DNA from 2 places in the Klebsiella sp. WOUb02 genome. Region 1 is predicted to be linked to the other one. Evidence: predicted binding sites of a transcription regulator. Region 1 holds the regulator's gene; the other holds the start of a gene.

Region 1 (7,791 bases):
GCCGGTAGAAATTCGCCTGTATGACCGCCTGTTCAGCGTGCCGAATCCGGGCGCCGAAGAGGATTTCCTTGCCGTCATGAACCCTGAATCGCTGGTTATCAAGCACGGCTTCGCCGAGCCGAGCCTGGCGCAGGCGCAGGCCGGTAAGGCCCTGCAGTTCGAGCGTGAGGGCTACTTCTGCCTCGACAGCCGCTATGCAAGCGCTGACCATCTGGTGTTCAACCGCACCGTCGGCCTGCGCGATACCTGGGCGAAGATCGGCGCATAAACCCGCATCGCCATTGAAAACGCCGCACCCCGCGGCGTTTTTTACTTCCGTATTTACCCGCCCGGGTCGGTTATTTTCGCGATGCGAATTAATCTTGTTTACAGCCTGTAATATATCCCGCCAGCCTCCCCGGCTATTGTCGCGTAAAAAATCGCTGTAAGCGTTTTCATTTCCCTCTTTATCCTTATTTCGCAGAGAATTAGGTGCTAAATGTACGAAATTTAAGACTGTAACAAACAGACATAGATTATGTGCGCTTTGTCATAATCTTAAGCTTTGGTCGGCGAAAGAGATTGATAATTCGCGTCACGAAAAATAGTCTATCGATAGCGGATATGCGGACTTTTACCGCCCCGCTTTTTAGCAGTCTTATTTATTTTTCGCGGCTTGCCTTTGGCTCCGCGTTTTAAAACGTCAAAGAGGATATGCACATGCGTACGTTTAGTGGCAAACGTAGTACGCTGGCGCTGGCTATTGCCGCCGTCACCGCGATGTCGAGCTGGATCGTTGTTCCGCAGGCCAGCGCAGCAGGTTTTATCGATGATTCCACGTTAACCGGCGGTATCTATTACTGGCAGCGTGAGCGCGACCGTAAAGATGTTACCGACGGCGATAAGTACAAAACCAACCTTTCGCATTCAACCTGGAACGCCAACCTGGATTTCCAGTCCGGCTATGCTGCCGATATGTTTGGTATTGACGTGGCTGCCTTTACCGCAATTGAGATGGCGGAAAGCAGCGAAAGCGGCCACCCGAACGAAATTGCCTTCTCCTCAAGGAATAAAGCCTACGACGAAGATTACTCCGGCGATAAGAGCGGGATCAGCCTCTATAAAGCGGCGGCGAAATTTAAGTATGGCCCGGTGTGGGCGCGTGCTGGCTACATTCAACCAACCGGGCAAACGCTGCTGGCTCCGCACTGGAGCTTTATGCCGGGCACTTATCAGGGCGCTGAAGCCGGGGCCAACTTTGATTACGGCGACTCTGGCGCGCTGAGCTTCTCCTACATGTGGACCAACGAATACAAAGCGCCGTGGCACATTGAGATGGATGAGTTCTACCAGAACGATAAGAAGACGAAAGTCGATTATCTGCACTCCATCGGCGCCAAATATGATTTTAAAAACGACCTCGTGCTGGAGGCCGCGTTTGGCCAGGCTCAGGGCTATATCGACCAGTATTTTGCTAAGGCCAGCTATAAATTTGACGTTGCCGGCACCCCGTTAAACACCAGCTATCAGTTCTACGGCACCCGCGATAAGGTCAGCAACGGCGGCGCGAACGATATTTACGACGGCACCGCCTGGCTGCAGGCGCTGACCTTTGGCTACAAGGTTGCCGACGTGCTGGACCTGCGTCTGGAAGGCACCTGGGTTAAGGCCGAGGGCCAGCAGGGCTACTTCCTGCAGCGTATGACCCCAACCTACGCATCTTCTAACGGTCGCCTGGACGTGTGGTGGGATAACCGCTCCGACTTCAACGCCAACGGTGAAAAGGCCGTGTTCTTCGGCGCCATGTATGACATGAAAAACTGGAATATGCCGGGCTGGGCGTTTGGCGCGTCTTACGTTTATGCATGGGATGCGAAGCCGGGCAAAATGGCGACGCCAGATGCCTACTACAACGCCGACAAACGTCTGGAAGAGTCGGCCTACAGCCTCGATGCCATGTATACCGTGCAGGATGGCCGGGCGAAGGGAACGTTGTTCAAGCTCCACTTCACCCAGTACGACAACCACTCCGATATTCCTAGCTGGAGCGGCGGCTACGGCAATATCTTCCAGGATGAGCGCGACGTGAAGTTTATGGTTATTGCTCCGTTCACTATTTTCTGATGCCGCAGCCGCGGGCGTAAGCCTGCCGCCAGTCCGTGAGGTTGATTATGAAAAAGCTATTGCTCATCGCCATGCTGGCATCGGGCCTGGTGGCCTGTACGCAGTCACCGGCGCCAAAAGAAGATACTAAATTGAAGGACGCCTACAGCGCCTGCATCAATACGGCAGAAGGGAATCCGGATAAAGTTCAGGCCTGCCAGAGCGTGCTGAACGTTCTTAAAGAGGATAAGCAGCACCAGCAGTTCGCCACGCAGGAAAGCGTGCGCGTGCTGGATTATCAGCAGTGTATCCTGGCGACCCGCACCGGCAACGATCAGGCGGTGAAAGCCCGCTGCGACCAGATCTGGAAAGAGATCCGCCGCAACAATACCCGGCCCTGATTTCCCTCGTACCTCCTATTTGCGGGCATAAAAAAAGCCAACCTTCGGGTTGGCTTTTTGCTGCTTACGCGGCGGGAAACTATTTTTCCACCGCGTCGTGCGCGTGTTCATTTTCGCGGCAATCGCCTTCCGCACAGTGGCCGTACAGGTACAGGCTGTGGTTGGTCAGGCGGATACCGTGACGGTGGGCAATTTCACGCTGACGCGCTTCGATGGAGTCATCGCTGAACTCAATCACTTTGCCGCAATCGAGGCAAATCAGGTGATCGTGATGATGCTGCTGCGTCAGTTCGAAAACGGATTTACCGCCTTCAAAATTATGGCGGGTAACAATGCCGGCATCATCAAACTGGTTCAGTACGCGGTAAACGGTGGCCAGACCGATCTCTTCACCCATGTCGATCAGGCGTTTGTATAAATCTTCCGCGCTGACGTGATGGTTATCCGGCCCCTGCAGCACTTCCAGAATTTTTAATCGTGGAAGTGTGACTTTCAGGCCAGCCTTCTTCAATGCGGTATTGTTGTCAGTCATGCGGAATCTGTCCTGTTGCTAAACGATCTACTTCCATTAGCGGAAGTAATACAGAGAATCACCCGATGTAATGCGTTTCATTATAGAACTGCCATGATGAAATGAAAACCGCAAGCATCGAGCCTTTTATGCTGTCAAAAACGAGGCACAGGCTACAAACTGCGTCACGTCTCCTCGTTAAATCAGAGGACATTGTACAGATATGTGATTAAAAGTTAAAAACTTGTAGCTATTAGTTTTATTGCTTTTACCTATTAATACGGCGATATCCCAGGATAGCGCCGTTTAACGATCAGGCGTTTATGATTTCTTCGAGATGCAGTTCTTCAGAAACCTGCTTAACCCATTTCTCTACGCGCTCGTTGGTCAGCTCAGGCTGACGGTCTTCATCGATAGCCAGACCGACGAAATGGTCGTCATCAGCGAGACCTTTAGAGGCTTCGAAATGGTAGCCCGCCGTTGGCCAGTGGCCGACGATGGTTGCGCCGCGCGGTTCGATGATGTCGCGAATGGTTCCCAGCGCGTCACAGAAGTATTCAGCGTAGTCTTCCTGGTCGCCGCAGCCAAACAGGGCGACGAGCTTGCCGTTGAAGTCGACCTCTTCCAGCGTCGGGAAGAAATCGTCCCAGTCACACTGTGCTTCACCGTAGTACCAGGTTGGGATGCCCAGCAGCAGAATGTCATGACCCTGCAGGTCTTCTTTGCTGCTTTTGGCAATGTCGTGAACATCAGCAACGTCTTTACCAAGCTGCTTTTGGATCATTTTTGCAATATTTTCGGTGTTGCCGGTGTCGCTGCCAAAAAAGATGCCGATGATTGCCATGAGTAAAATAACCTCTTGAAACTTAATGATGTGGTAGTGGCGTAATGCCCGCAGATAACGGCAATCATAGCAGAACAGGGAAGGGCGCGGAAACAGCAATCACGCCCGACTGCACACTCTGCTACATGAAAGTGTTGTTTTTGCGGTTTCTCAGGCTTTACTCTGGCTATGCAGGGCCGCCAGCTGGTTCATCAACATCTCTTCAATCAGATCGCTGCGGTTCATATTGCGGGCATCGGCCAGCTCATTGAGCGCATCAACCGCTTCAGCGTTGAGCTTGAGCTCCACGCGCCTTAAGCCGCGAACTTTGTCGCGTTTAAGCTGGTTGCGTTTATTGATGCGCAGCTGCTCGTCGCGCGAAAGCGGATTGGTCTTTGGTCTACCCGGGCGACGCTCGGTTGCGAACAAATCTAATGTCGTACGGTCCGTTTGTTCTTTTGCCATGATTCAGAGTGACTTCGGGGAAACAAATTGTCGGGCCATTGCCGACACAGATAGCGCGCCATAATACATCAGGCGAACCGCTGCGCCAACGACCGCGGGCATTCTGCGGCGCGGTCGGGCAGTTTTTAGCCAGTTATGCCGCTAAAGAGGAGAGATATCGGCGAATGGCGCGCAATACCGCTTCCGGTTTCTCCGCATGGACCCAATGGCCCGCGCCGGCAATCACGTGCGCGCGGGCCTGAGGGAACTGAGCCAGCAGCGCGTCGCGATACTCATCGGTCACGTAGGGTGAGTTGCCGCCCGGGATAAACAGGGCCGGATGCGGCCAGGCGGGAACCGGCTGCCAGCCAACGATATGGCTATATTGATCCCACAGGACCGGCACGTTAAACCGCCACTGGCCGTCAACGAAGGACTTCAGCAGGAACTGAATCACGCCCTCCTCCTGTAGATGCTGGCGCATAATTGCCGCCGCCTGCTGACGGGTTGCGGCGCCGGCGGCGGTCACGGCGTTGATGGCGGCAAAGATTTCGTCATGGCGGCGGACGTGATAATCCACCGGCGCGATATCGATAGCCACCAGGCCGTCGATGCGGTCAGGAGCCAGGGCGCTTAGCGCCATCACCGCTTTACCGCCCATCGAGTGGCCGATAAAGGTCGCTTTTTCCAGCTGCAGATCGTCAAGGGTGTCGAGCAGATCCTCAGCCATAGCGGCGTAGGTCATCTGCGGATCGCGCGGGGAAAGGCCGTGATTGCGCATATCGACCTGCAGGATATCGTAGTCGGCAACCAGGTCGCGTGCGAGGATCCCCAGGTTATCAAGGCTGCCAAACAGACCGTGAACGAGGACCACAGGGGAATTATTGTGCGGATTTTGTGCAGATTGCGCGCGGCTATTTAATTTCATGGCAAAGTTCTTTTTTTCGCTCCGTCGGGTTAGGGTATTATGTTGGACATTCTGCCATCCGGCTGCAAGACCCAGAGCTCTCTGAGTTTTACCGCCATCCTGGTTTGACGCTATCCGCGGTCAGGATTTGTCCTTATAATCCTGACAACTTGTATTCAGAATAAGATATCGCACTGGATTAAGATGAAAACAATTGAAGTTGATGATGATCTCTATCGCTATATTGCCAGCCACACCCAGCATATTGGTGAGAGTGCATCCGACATTTTACGGCGCATGCTGAAATTTTCCGCCGCTTCCCAGACCGCCGCCGCCGCTGCGAAAGCCGCCCCGGCGCAGGCTCCGACCGCTGCCGTTGAGGTCAAGCCTGCCAACCCGGCGAAAGATAAGGTTCGCGCGATGCGCGAGCTGCTGTTATCTGATGAATACGCCGATCAAAAGCGCGCGGTAAATCGTTTTATGCTGGTGCTAACGACGCTCTACTCGCTGGACGGCGAAGCGTTTGCTGCGGCCACCGAATCACTGCACGGACGTACGCGTACCTATTTCGCTGAAGACGCCCGCGTTCTGCTGAAAAGCGGCAATCAGACCAAACCTAAGCAGGTACCCGGCACGCCGTGGTGGGTGATTACCAATACCAATACTGGCCGTAAATGCAGCATGATTGAACATATCATGCAGTCAATGCAATTCCCCACGGAGTTGATTGAGAAGGTTTGCGGCACGATCTAGCTTTATTCACCCTTGCATCAGAAGGATCAGGCAATGGCAATCGATAAGCGTGCGGGGCAGCCTGCACAACAGAGTGATTTGATTAACGTCGCCCAGCTGACTGCCCAGTACTATGTACTGCAGCCGGAAGCAGGCAACGCGGAGCATGCGGTGAAGTTCGGGACCTCTGGCCATCGCGGCAGCGCAGGGCGCCATAACTTCAACGAGCAGCATATCCTGGCGATTGCTCAGGCGATTGCGGAAGATCGCGCGAAGAACGGTATTACCGGTCCTTGCTACGTCGGCAAGGATACTCATGCGCTCTCCGAGCCGGCCTTTATTTCCGTCCTGGAAGTGCTGGCCGCTAACGGTGTTGATGTGATCGTGCAGGAAAACAACGGCTTCACTCCGACGCCGGCGATTTCCAACGCCATTCTGGTGCACAACAAAAAAGGTGGCCCTCTGGCGGATGGCATCGTGATTACGCCGTCGCATAACCCGCCGGAAGATGGCGGTATCAAGTACAACCCGCCGAACGGCGGTCCGGCTGATACCAACGTCACCAAAGTGGTGGAGAACCGGGCGAACGAGCTGCTGGCTTCCGGCCTGCAGGGCGTGAAGCGCATCTCCCTCGATGCGGCTCTGGCCTCGGGCCACGTCAAAGAGCAAGATCTGGTTCAGCCGTTTATTGAAGGGCTGGCGGATATCGTCGATATGGCGGCGATTCAAAAAGCGGGCCTCAAGCTTGGCGTCGATCCGCTGGGCGGCTCCGGGATTGAATACTGGAAGCGCATCGCCGAGCACTACAAGCTGGATCTGACCATCGTTAACGATCATGTCGATCAAACCTTCCGCTTTATGCACCTGGATAAAGACGGCGCCATCCGCATGGACTGCTCGTCCGAGTGCGCGATGGCCGGCCTGCTGGCGCTGCGCGATAAGTTCGATCTGGCCTTCGCCAACGATCCGGATTACGACCGCCACGGCATCGTGACCCCGGCCGGGCTGATGAACCCGAACCACTATCTGGCGGTGGCGATTAACTATCTGTTCCAGCACCGTCCGCAGTGGGGCAAAGAGGTTGCCGTCGGCAAAACGCTGGTCTCCTCGGCGATGATCGACCGCGTGGTCGGCGACCTCGGTCGTAAGCTGGTGGAAGTGCCGGTGGGCTTTAAATGGTTCGTTGACGGCCTGTTTGACGGCAGCTTTGGCTTCGGCGGTGAAGAGAGCGCGGGCGCTTCGTTCCTGCGTTTTGACGGCACGCCGTGGTCCACCGACAAAGACGGTATCATCATGTGCCTGCTGGCCGCGGAAATCACCGCCGTCACCGGCAAAAATCCGCAGCAGCACTACGATGAGCTGGCCGCACGCTTCGGCGCGCCGAGCTATAACCGTCTGCAGGCATCGGCAACCTCCGCGCAAAAAGCGGCGCTGTCGAAGCTGTCGCCGGAGATGGTCAGCGCAAGCACGCTGGCGGGCGATCCGATCACCGCTCGCCTGACCGCCGCGCCGGGCAACGGCGCGTCGATCGGCGGCCTGAAAGTGATGACCGATAACGGCTGGTTTGCCGCCCGTCCGTCAGGCACGGAAGACGCCTACAAGATCTACTGCGAAAGCTTCCTCGGCGAAGAGCATCGCAAGCAGATTGAGAAAGAGGCGGTAGAAATTGTCAGCGAAGTGCTGAAAAACGCCTAAACGAAAAAGGAGCCGCAGGGCTTAATGCCGATCAGTTAAGCATGAAATGATCGGTTGAACGATCCGGTGGCTGTGCAAGAATCCGTAATCTCATGGAAGATTACGGATTTTTTTATGCTACTTAGTCAGGCTCTTGATGCCGTTCATAATTTTACTCCTCAGGAGTTTGCCGCTCTCTCAGACCTGCTGTCACCAG
Region 2 (7,791 bases), 1.7 Mb from region 1:
TAACGTCCCGCTGGGCCTCGCGGCGATGGCTCTGTCGCTGCGCATTATTCCCGATATCCGCGAGGAGGAGCGGCGGCCGTTCGACCTTCCCGGCTTCCTGGCCACCTCGGTGGCGATGGTCAGCCTGGTCAGCGCCATGGAGATCCTCGGCGACAATCGGCCCGAGGGCTGGAAGCCCCTGGCGCTGCTGGGGCTTGGGATCGGCTGCATGCTGTTCTCGCTGCGCCACTTCCGCCGCGCCGCCTGGCCGATGGTGCGCCTCGACGCGCTGCGGGTCCCCACGTTCCGGGTCACCATGTACGGCGGCTCGCTATTTCGCGCCTCCATCAGCGCCGTGCCCTTCCTGCTGCCGCTGCTGTTCCAGGTTGGATTCGGCATGGATCCCTTCCACTCGGGGCTGCTGGTGCTCGCCGTGTTCGTCGGCAACTTCACGATTAAGCCCGCGACCACGCCGCTTATCCGCTGGCTCGGCTTTCGCCGCCTGCTGTTGATTAACGGCGCGCTTAACGTTCTGTCGCTGCTGGCCTGCGCGTTTTTAACCCCGCAAACGCCGGTGTGGTTAATCCTGACGATCCTGTATCTTGGCGGCGTTTTCCGTTCGATTCAGTTCACCGGCATCAGCACTCTGGCCTTTGCCGATGTCCCGCCGGCGCAAATGAGCTACGCCAACACCTTGTTCAGCACCGCCTCGCAGCTGGCGGTTGGCTTAGGGATAACCCTCGGCGCGATAGGCATTCGTATCGGGGAAAAGCTGAGCGAATGGCTGAGCCTGTCGAGCCTGCCCGGCATTAGCTTTCGCCTGTCGTTCGCGTTTATTGCGCTGATTTGTCTGGTGGGAATGGTGGATAGCCTGAAGCTGGCCGCGGATGCCGGAAGCAGCGTGTCGAACAAAAAAGCATAAGCGCAATCAGGGCCAGCCGCGGCTGGCCCTGCTGGTGATTAACCGACGATCTGGCGCACGAACGCTTCGATCTCTTTATCCTGGCAATTCTCGAAGAAGCACTGCTGGAAGCGCGGACCGGAAACGGCGGTTTTAACCAGCTCCGGATCGATAGCGCGCAGCGTGTCGAGGTAATTCTCTTTCACCACCGCCGCTTTCACCGTATTCAGAATACCGGCATTACGTACCTGCGGCTCTTTACGCTCCGGCGGATAGCCTTCCCCGTTGCGGCCGGTGAACGCTTTTTCGAAAATAAAGCGTACGTTCAGCTCTGCGCCCCAGCCGAACCCTTTCGCAAACGGCAGAGAGAGCGCGTTGCCGTTGTTGATCTGGGCAAACAGGAAGGCGTCGGCCGGGTCGATACAGTAGCCGCATACCACGCCCGGATGGATGTTCAAGGACATCAGCGCGCCCTGGCCGGTGCCGCAGCCAGTGACCACGAAGTCCACCGCCTGCGAATTCAGCAGAATGCTGGCCATGATGCCCAGGTGAATATAGGTCAGATGATGATCGTGCTCATCGCTCATCCCCACGTTGTACACCGGGAAGCCCTTCTCGTCGGCAACGGCGTTGAGCTCGTTGAGGATGATGGCATTTTTGTTTGCCTGGCTGTTTTCCATCATCAGTGCAATTTTCATGCTTTACTCTCCTGAATGCTTTGCGGGTGCTTCAGCGATAGGTCGTTAACGTTGCTATGACATTACTACTTAACAAACGCACTTTCAAATTTTATGAAAAGTTGTTTTATAAATCACGTAGTGCTTCACACTTTTGCCCTCGCCCCTCGCCCTTCCCACATCCGCCTCCCTGCCGCTCCGCAATCGGCAAGCTCCGCGCCAGGCCCCCGGTCGTCGGTTATGCGGTTTCTCACATTTATCCGCCGCGATCGCTTAGCGTTATTTATTAAATATAAATTAAAACCATTCTCATTAATTATTAAATTGCCAATGCGTTTTATTCCCATTTTCATTTTTAATAAATGTTTTTTTAATTTACTTTTTGCAAATAAATAAATAACAACTTATAGTGAGCGCACAATAATCTTTATGCCTATATTTTGGAGCACGCGCTATGCTGAAAACAGAAATGATCGATAAGCTCAATGAGCAGATGAACCTTGAACTCTATTCCTCTTTGCTTTATCAGCAAATGAGCGCCTGGTGCAGCTATCATAGCTTTGAAGGGGCGGCGGCGTTTCTTCGTCGTCACGCTCAGGAAGAGATGACCCATATGCAGCGCCTGTTTGACTACCTGACCGACACCGGCAGCCTGCCCTGCATCAACGCCATTTCCTCTCCGTTTGCCGAGTACGCATCGCTGGATGAACTGTTCCGCGTCACCTACGAACACGAGCAGCTGATCACCCAGCAAATTAACGCTCTGGCCCACGCCGCCATGTCCGCTCAGGATTATCCGACCTTTAATTTCCTGCAGTGGTATGTTGCCGAGCAGCACGAAGAAGAGAAACTGTTTAAATCCGTTATTGATAAACTTACCCTCGCCGGTAAAAGCGGCGAAGGTCTGTACTTTATTGATAAAGAGCTGGCAACGCTCGATACGCAGAAATAATTATAGCGGCGACAATGCTTCGGCATTGTCGCCCAATTAATGCTGACAGATTTTACTTTCGCTGGTACTAAATCCGGCATCTGCGGCAATAAACTTTCCCTTCTTTTGTAAAAATATCACCAGCTCTCCGGCGGTGAGATTTTCCGCCGAACAGGTATGAAAACGGGCCTTCTCGCCAAAGCGGGCGACTATCGCCGCTTCAAGGCTGGCAACGCTGTAGGGTTCACCTGAAGCGATCATCATCTGCAGAACTTCATGACCGTGAATAGATTGCATAACTCCTCCTGTAAAACGCCCACGATAAACCACCTTACAGCTTCAGGCCTTGCGCCAGCGCAGCATTAGCGCGGGTTCCCGGCGTGTAAACTTTTACTGACAAGCACTGTAACCCTCATTTGACGAACCTGCCGATTTCACATACTCTGCGCGACATATTTTATTGTTAATTCCTTCATGGATAGAGAGAAACGTGAAGAATCGCACTCTTGGTAGTATTTTAATCGTGGCAGGGACCACTATTGGCGCAGGGATGCTGGCAATGCCTCTGGCATCCGCTGGCGTCGGTTTCGGCGTCACGCTCGGGCTGCTGATCGCCCTGTGGGCGTTGATGTGCTATACCGCGCTGCTGCTGCTGGAGGTCTATCAGCACGTGCCGGCCGATATGGGGCTCGGCTCTCTCGCCGCCCGCTACCTCGGGCGCTACGGGCAGTGGGCCACCGGATTTTGCATGCTGTTTCTGATGTACGCCCTGACGGCCGCCTATATCAGCGGCGCAGGCGAGCTGTTGGCCTCCAGCCTGAACCAGTGGCTGCAGTGGAATCTTCCGCCGGCAGGCGGGGTGCTGCTGTTTACCGGCATTGGCGGGGCGGTGGTTTGCCTCGGGACCTCGCTGGTCGATCTGTGCAACCGCTTTTTATTCAGCGCCAAGATTATTTTTCTCGCTATTATGCTGGCCCTGCTGCTACCGCATATCCATCAGATAAACCTGCTGACTCTGCCGCTTCAGCAGGGACTGGCGCTGTCGGCGATCCCGGTTATTTTTACCTCTTTCGGTTTTCACGGCAGCGTACCGAGCATCGTCAGCTACCTTAACGGCGATATTCGTAAACTGCGGCGGGTATTTATCATCGGCAGCTTTATCCCGCTGGTGGCCTATATTTTCTGGCAGCTGGCGACGCTGGGCAGCATTAGCTCACCAACCTTTGCCGCTCTTCTCGGACAGCATGCCGGCCTGAACGGCCTGCTCGAGGCTATCAGAGAGGTCGTTGCCTCACCGCACGTCGAACTGGCGGTTCATCTGTTTGCCGACCTGGCGCTGGCCACGTCGTTCCTCGGCGTCGCGCTGGGCTTGTTCGATTATCTGGCCGACCTGTTCCAGCGTAAAAATACGCCGGGCGGGCGGGTACAAAGCGGCGTCATCACCTTTGTGCCGCCGCTGGCCTTCTCCCTGTTCTATCCGCGGGGTTTCGTGATGGCGCTGGGCTACGCCGGCGTTGCCCTGGCCGTACTGGCGCTGATGCTGCCTGCGCTGCTGGTGATGAAGAGCCGCCAGCAGCATCCGCAGGCGGCGTGGCGCGTTATCGGCGGAGCGCCGGCGCTGTGGCTGGTCCTGCTGGCCGGGATCGCTATCGTGCTGATTCAGTTTTGTATCGCAATCGGCGTTTTACCCGCCGTCGGATAAAAGAGTAAGGGGCCCTGTCGGCCCCTTATTTTATTTTGCTAAGCAGCACTGCTTATATTTCTTACCGCTGCCGCACGGACAGGGATCGTTACGGCCAACTTTGGCATCATTTCGGATCGGCTGCTGCACTTCCGCCGGCTGCGCATGCTCCGTCCAGTATTGATAAAGCGCCAGCGCCGCCGGTTTAATACGCTCCACGCTGGCGAGGAAATCATCGACAGAGAGCGCTTCAACCGCCGGGAACTGCGCTTCCGTCCCGTGCAAAGCGATGATATCCAGCTCGGCCTGCAGTTCCGCCGGTAAAGACGCCCAGCGGCCCAGGCCGACGCCACGCATATAGCCAAAGCACCACTCGCCTACGATAGTCAGCTCCTGGCCTTCCTCTTCGCGCGTACCAAACAGCGGCTCGAACTGCTCCGGATACTCCTCCAGGCGCTCGGCGACATCGCTCATATGCTGCAGAGTAAGGTTAACGAAGCGGTCGCGCTCGCGATCGTTGGCCCAGCGCGGCACGCTGTCGGCGCCGCCCCAGATAGCCAGCAGCCACCGGGCGGGTTCAATCTCGGCTGGCCCGGAGAGGATCGCCGTCAGCAGGCCATCAAGCTCGGAGACATCAAGGATGGCGCCGTCGGTGGCGTATTTCGACAGGATATCGTCCAGCCATTCAAGTTCGCTTTCGTTCAGGGGTCCGGTTTTCATAAACAGGCTCGTCGTCATAGAAAAATGGCGCATACAGTAGCGGAAATGCCGGGAGAAAACCACCCGGCGCGGGCATTCTGCGCGGGTTAAATATCCTTAATAATGCTCGAGCGCATCGTTTCATATTCGCTTTCGCTGATCGTACCGTCATCGCGCATTTTTGTGGCCTGAGCCAGGCGCTCTCTGACGTCGTCGGCGGAAGAGACGGAGGTGCTCTGCGCGCCGGCGGCGTTATTATCCTGCTGAACGTCGCCAAAACGGTTAACCCCGGCGGTACCTCGGGCGAACAGCAGCCAGATTGACATCAGCAGCGAGATGACGCCGCCGGCCACCATCAGCCATACCCATGCCGCCGCCCCGCCTTCTTCAACGGTGCCGGCAACGCCAATCAGGCCGATGATCAGGATCAGGAAAGGCGCCAGCAGCCACCAGCCGGAGCGATTCAGATCGTGGAGGCGTCGCACCGCCACCGCGATCCCCGGAATAATGATAATCAGGCTAAACAGCCCGCCGATAACCGGGATCAGCCCCAGAATCGCCGACAGCACAAAGTTAGCAACGGTAAATACCGCGTACTCCTGGCGCGCCGAGCGGCCGCGGAAGGTGGCATATTTCCGAAAACAGTTACCGTAGCTTTCAAGCAACGTAGCCATAAAATCCCTCATTAAAAATAATTATTATTGCAGTAACGGCATATGGTCCCAAAGGCAGTTTATCCGGCCCGCAGGCGCGCGCCGGAGCGCTATTTTAGCGCAGTTTGCCAGAAATGTGCCGGAGAAAACTGAGGGCTTGACCGCCGGGCGCCATGACGATAATGCGGAAAATCGGCCTCAAACGCTGACGAAGCGTCCGTTCGCCACCGTCGTCTGGCCGTCGTCATAGATCCACGCGCGCAGGGGATGGTTCGCTTTTGCCGCATTATAGTCAACGCACACCACCCGCTCGCTCAGCGCCTGCGGTTCGGCGGATAGGGTATAGTGCCCGACGACAACGGCAACCTCGGGCACAGCGCAGGCGCTTTTCTCCAGCGCAATATCCGGGATCCGGCCAACCATTTCGGGCTGGACCTGAGCAATCTGGCGATAGGTTGTTGCTTCGTTAAGCCACCAGCGGATACGAATATGGCGCCGCTCGACCCCGGTTTTATCCAGAAAGCTGTAGCCCTCAGGCAGCGCCAGTTCTGGCCCCTTGAGTATCGTCTCCAGCAGGTGGAACAGGACGTGCCGTTTATCAAAGGCGTGCACCCAGTTCTCCGGTTTCAGCCGGTTCTCTTCATCAAGCCACGGGCGAAGCCGGGCAATAGCGTTCTGGTCCCAGCAGGCGTGCACCGCGCGAATATCGCCAAAATCGACGAACAGCGGCAGGGTTTTAAACCACTCGACCCACAGCAGGTGCTGCGCGCTATCTTCCGTGACGTCGTCGAGGAAGGCCTGATGCTGGCGGCGGTTATTCGGCGTATGCGGGCGCAGGGGCCGATCCGTTTCCGGATGGCGCATCAGCCAGCCAACGGCGTTAAATTCATGGTTGCCCATCAGGCAAATGGCGCGGCCGGCGGCAACCTCTCCCCTCACCCGTTCCAGCACCGACGCATGGTCGATGTGGCTCCCCGGCTGATTATCAATAAGGTCGCCGACAAAAACCTGCAGGCTGCGATCCAGCCCCTCCCGGGCCCGCAGATGATCCAGCAGGGCGCAAAGCTTGCCGTGTTGGCCATGAATATCACCAATAAAAATTTTGCGGCTCTTAGTCTGGCCTGAAACGGGCATCAGTACTCCTTGTGATTTTAGCGGGTGCGACCTTACGGATAGTAGCAGGCTTGGCGGGTGATGCCCTGCTCTGCAAGGGAATATGCCGCAAGGCAGGAGAATATGCTGAAGCGACAGTCTAAATGGCGGATTTCAGGCACAAAAAAACCACCCGTAGGTGGTTTCACGACACTGCTTATCATTGATTTTATTCTATAATCCCAATGGTACCCGGAACGAGACTTGAACTCGTACAGCCTATGGCCGAGGGATTTTAAATCCCTTGTGTCTACCGATTCCACCATCCGGGCTCGGGATGTAAATTGGAGGCGCGTTCCGGAGTCGAACCGGACTAGACGGATTTGCAATCCGCTACATAACCGCTTTGCTAACGCGCCCTTAATGCTGTAACACCCGCCACTGCCGATGTTTTTAAACTGGAGCGGGAAACGAGACTCGAACTCGCGACCCCGACCTTGGCAAGGTCGTGCTCTACCAACTGAGCTATTCCCGCATTAGCAAGGTAATCTGCTAATCATTTGATTTTGTTATCGTCTGGCGAACTGTGCTGCCGTTCGATGCGTTGCATTCTACTTACCTGGCGCAATGAGTCAACGATATTTTTTAAAACCTTGCGTCGTTTGCTGAAAATTACGCCGAAACGATCACTGATCAAGCAAATCGCCGCGCGCCGCGTTCAAATATTGCAGCATTGACCACAGAGTCAGCACCGCCGCAACGAGGAACAGCGCGATCCCTGCCCCTTCAACCCACTCATTTGGCCGCCACAGCATCCACACCAGCGCCGTCATCTGCGCCGTCGTTTTAACTTTACCGATCCAGGAAACCGCCACGCTGCTGCGTTTACCCAACTCGGCCATCCATTCGCGCAGGGCAGAAATAATGATTTCACGGGCGATCATCGTCGCCGCCGGCAGGGTGACCCACCAGGTGTGGTAATGCTCGGCGACCAGCACCATCGCAATGGCCACCATGACCTTATCCGCTACCGGGTCGAGAAATGCGCCAAAACGGGTGCTCTGATTCCAGCGGCGCGCCAGATAGCCATCAAACCAGTCGGTTACCGCGGCAACAAAAAAGATCAGCGCGCAGGCGAACGGCGCCCATACCACGGGAAGGTAAAACGCCAGCACAAA

The links. Region 1 encodes Fur, which represses iron uptake genes when iron is present. Its sites were predicted from a motif close to ATAATAATGAGAACNACTATCAA; they were not measured.
Region 2: a site for Fur is predicted at 1,848-1,870, ahead of ftnA (non-heme ferritin). Genes of this name have one in related genera too.

The regions. Positions count from the first base shown of each region.
Region 1 covers NZ_CP170110.1:2,158,855-2,166,645, reverse strand. Annotated here, with positions in the region: gene glnS (glutamine--tRNA ligase) at 1-268, shown strand, start outside; gene chiP (chitoporin ChiP) at 700-2,103, shown strand; gene chiQ (ChiQ/YbfN family lipoprotein) at 2,151-2,483, shown strand; gene fur (ferric iron uptake transcriptional regulator) at 2,563-3,015, opposite strand; gene fldA (flavodoxin FldA) at 3,308-3,838, opposite strand; gene ybfE (LexA regulated protein) at 3,989-4,282, opposite strand; gene ybfF (esterase) at 4,416-5,189, opposite strand; gene seqA (replication initiation negative regulator SeqA) at 5,373-5,921, shown strand; gene pgm (phosphoglucomutase (alpha-D-glucose-1,6-bisphosphate-dependent)) at 5,955-7,595, shown strand; partial or broken gene ABOC21_RS17355 (IS4 family transposase) at 7,710-7,791, shown strand, end outside.
Region 2 covers NZ_CP170110.1:479,423-487,213, reverse strand. Annotated here, with positions in the region: gene ABOC21_RS09015 (MFS transporter) at 1-901, shown strand, start outside; gene ABOC21_RS09010 (RpiB/LacA/LacB family sugar-phosphate isomerase) at 940-1,578, opposite strand; gene ftnA (non-heme ferritin) at 2,012-2,509, shown strand; gene ABOC21_RS09000 (YecH family metal-binding protein) at 2,546-2,785, opposite strand; gene tyrP (tyrosine transporter TyrP) at 2,979-4,190, shown strand; gene ABOC21_RS08990 (YecA family protein) at 4,221-4,889, opposite strand; gene ABOC21_RS08985 (DUF805 domain-containing protein) at 4,976-5,542, opposite strand; gene ABOC21_RS08980 (metallophosphoesterase) at 5,720-6,655, opposite strand; tRNA gene ABOC21_RS08975 (tRNA-Leu) at 6,860-6,945, opposite strand; tRNA gene ABOC21_RS08970 (tRNA-Cys) at 6,959-7,032, opposite strand; tRNA gene ABOC21_RS08965 (tRNA-Gly) at 7,073-7,148, opposite strand; gene pgsA (CDP-diacylglycerol--glycerol-3-phosphate 3-phosphatidyltransferase) at 7,300-7,791, opposite strand, start outside.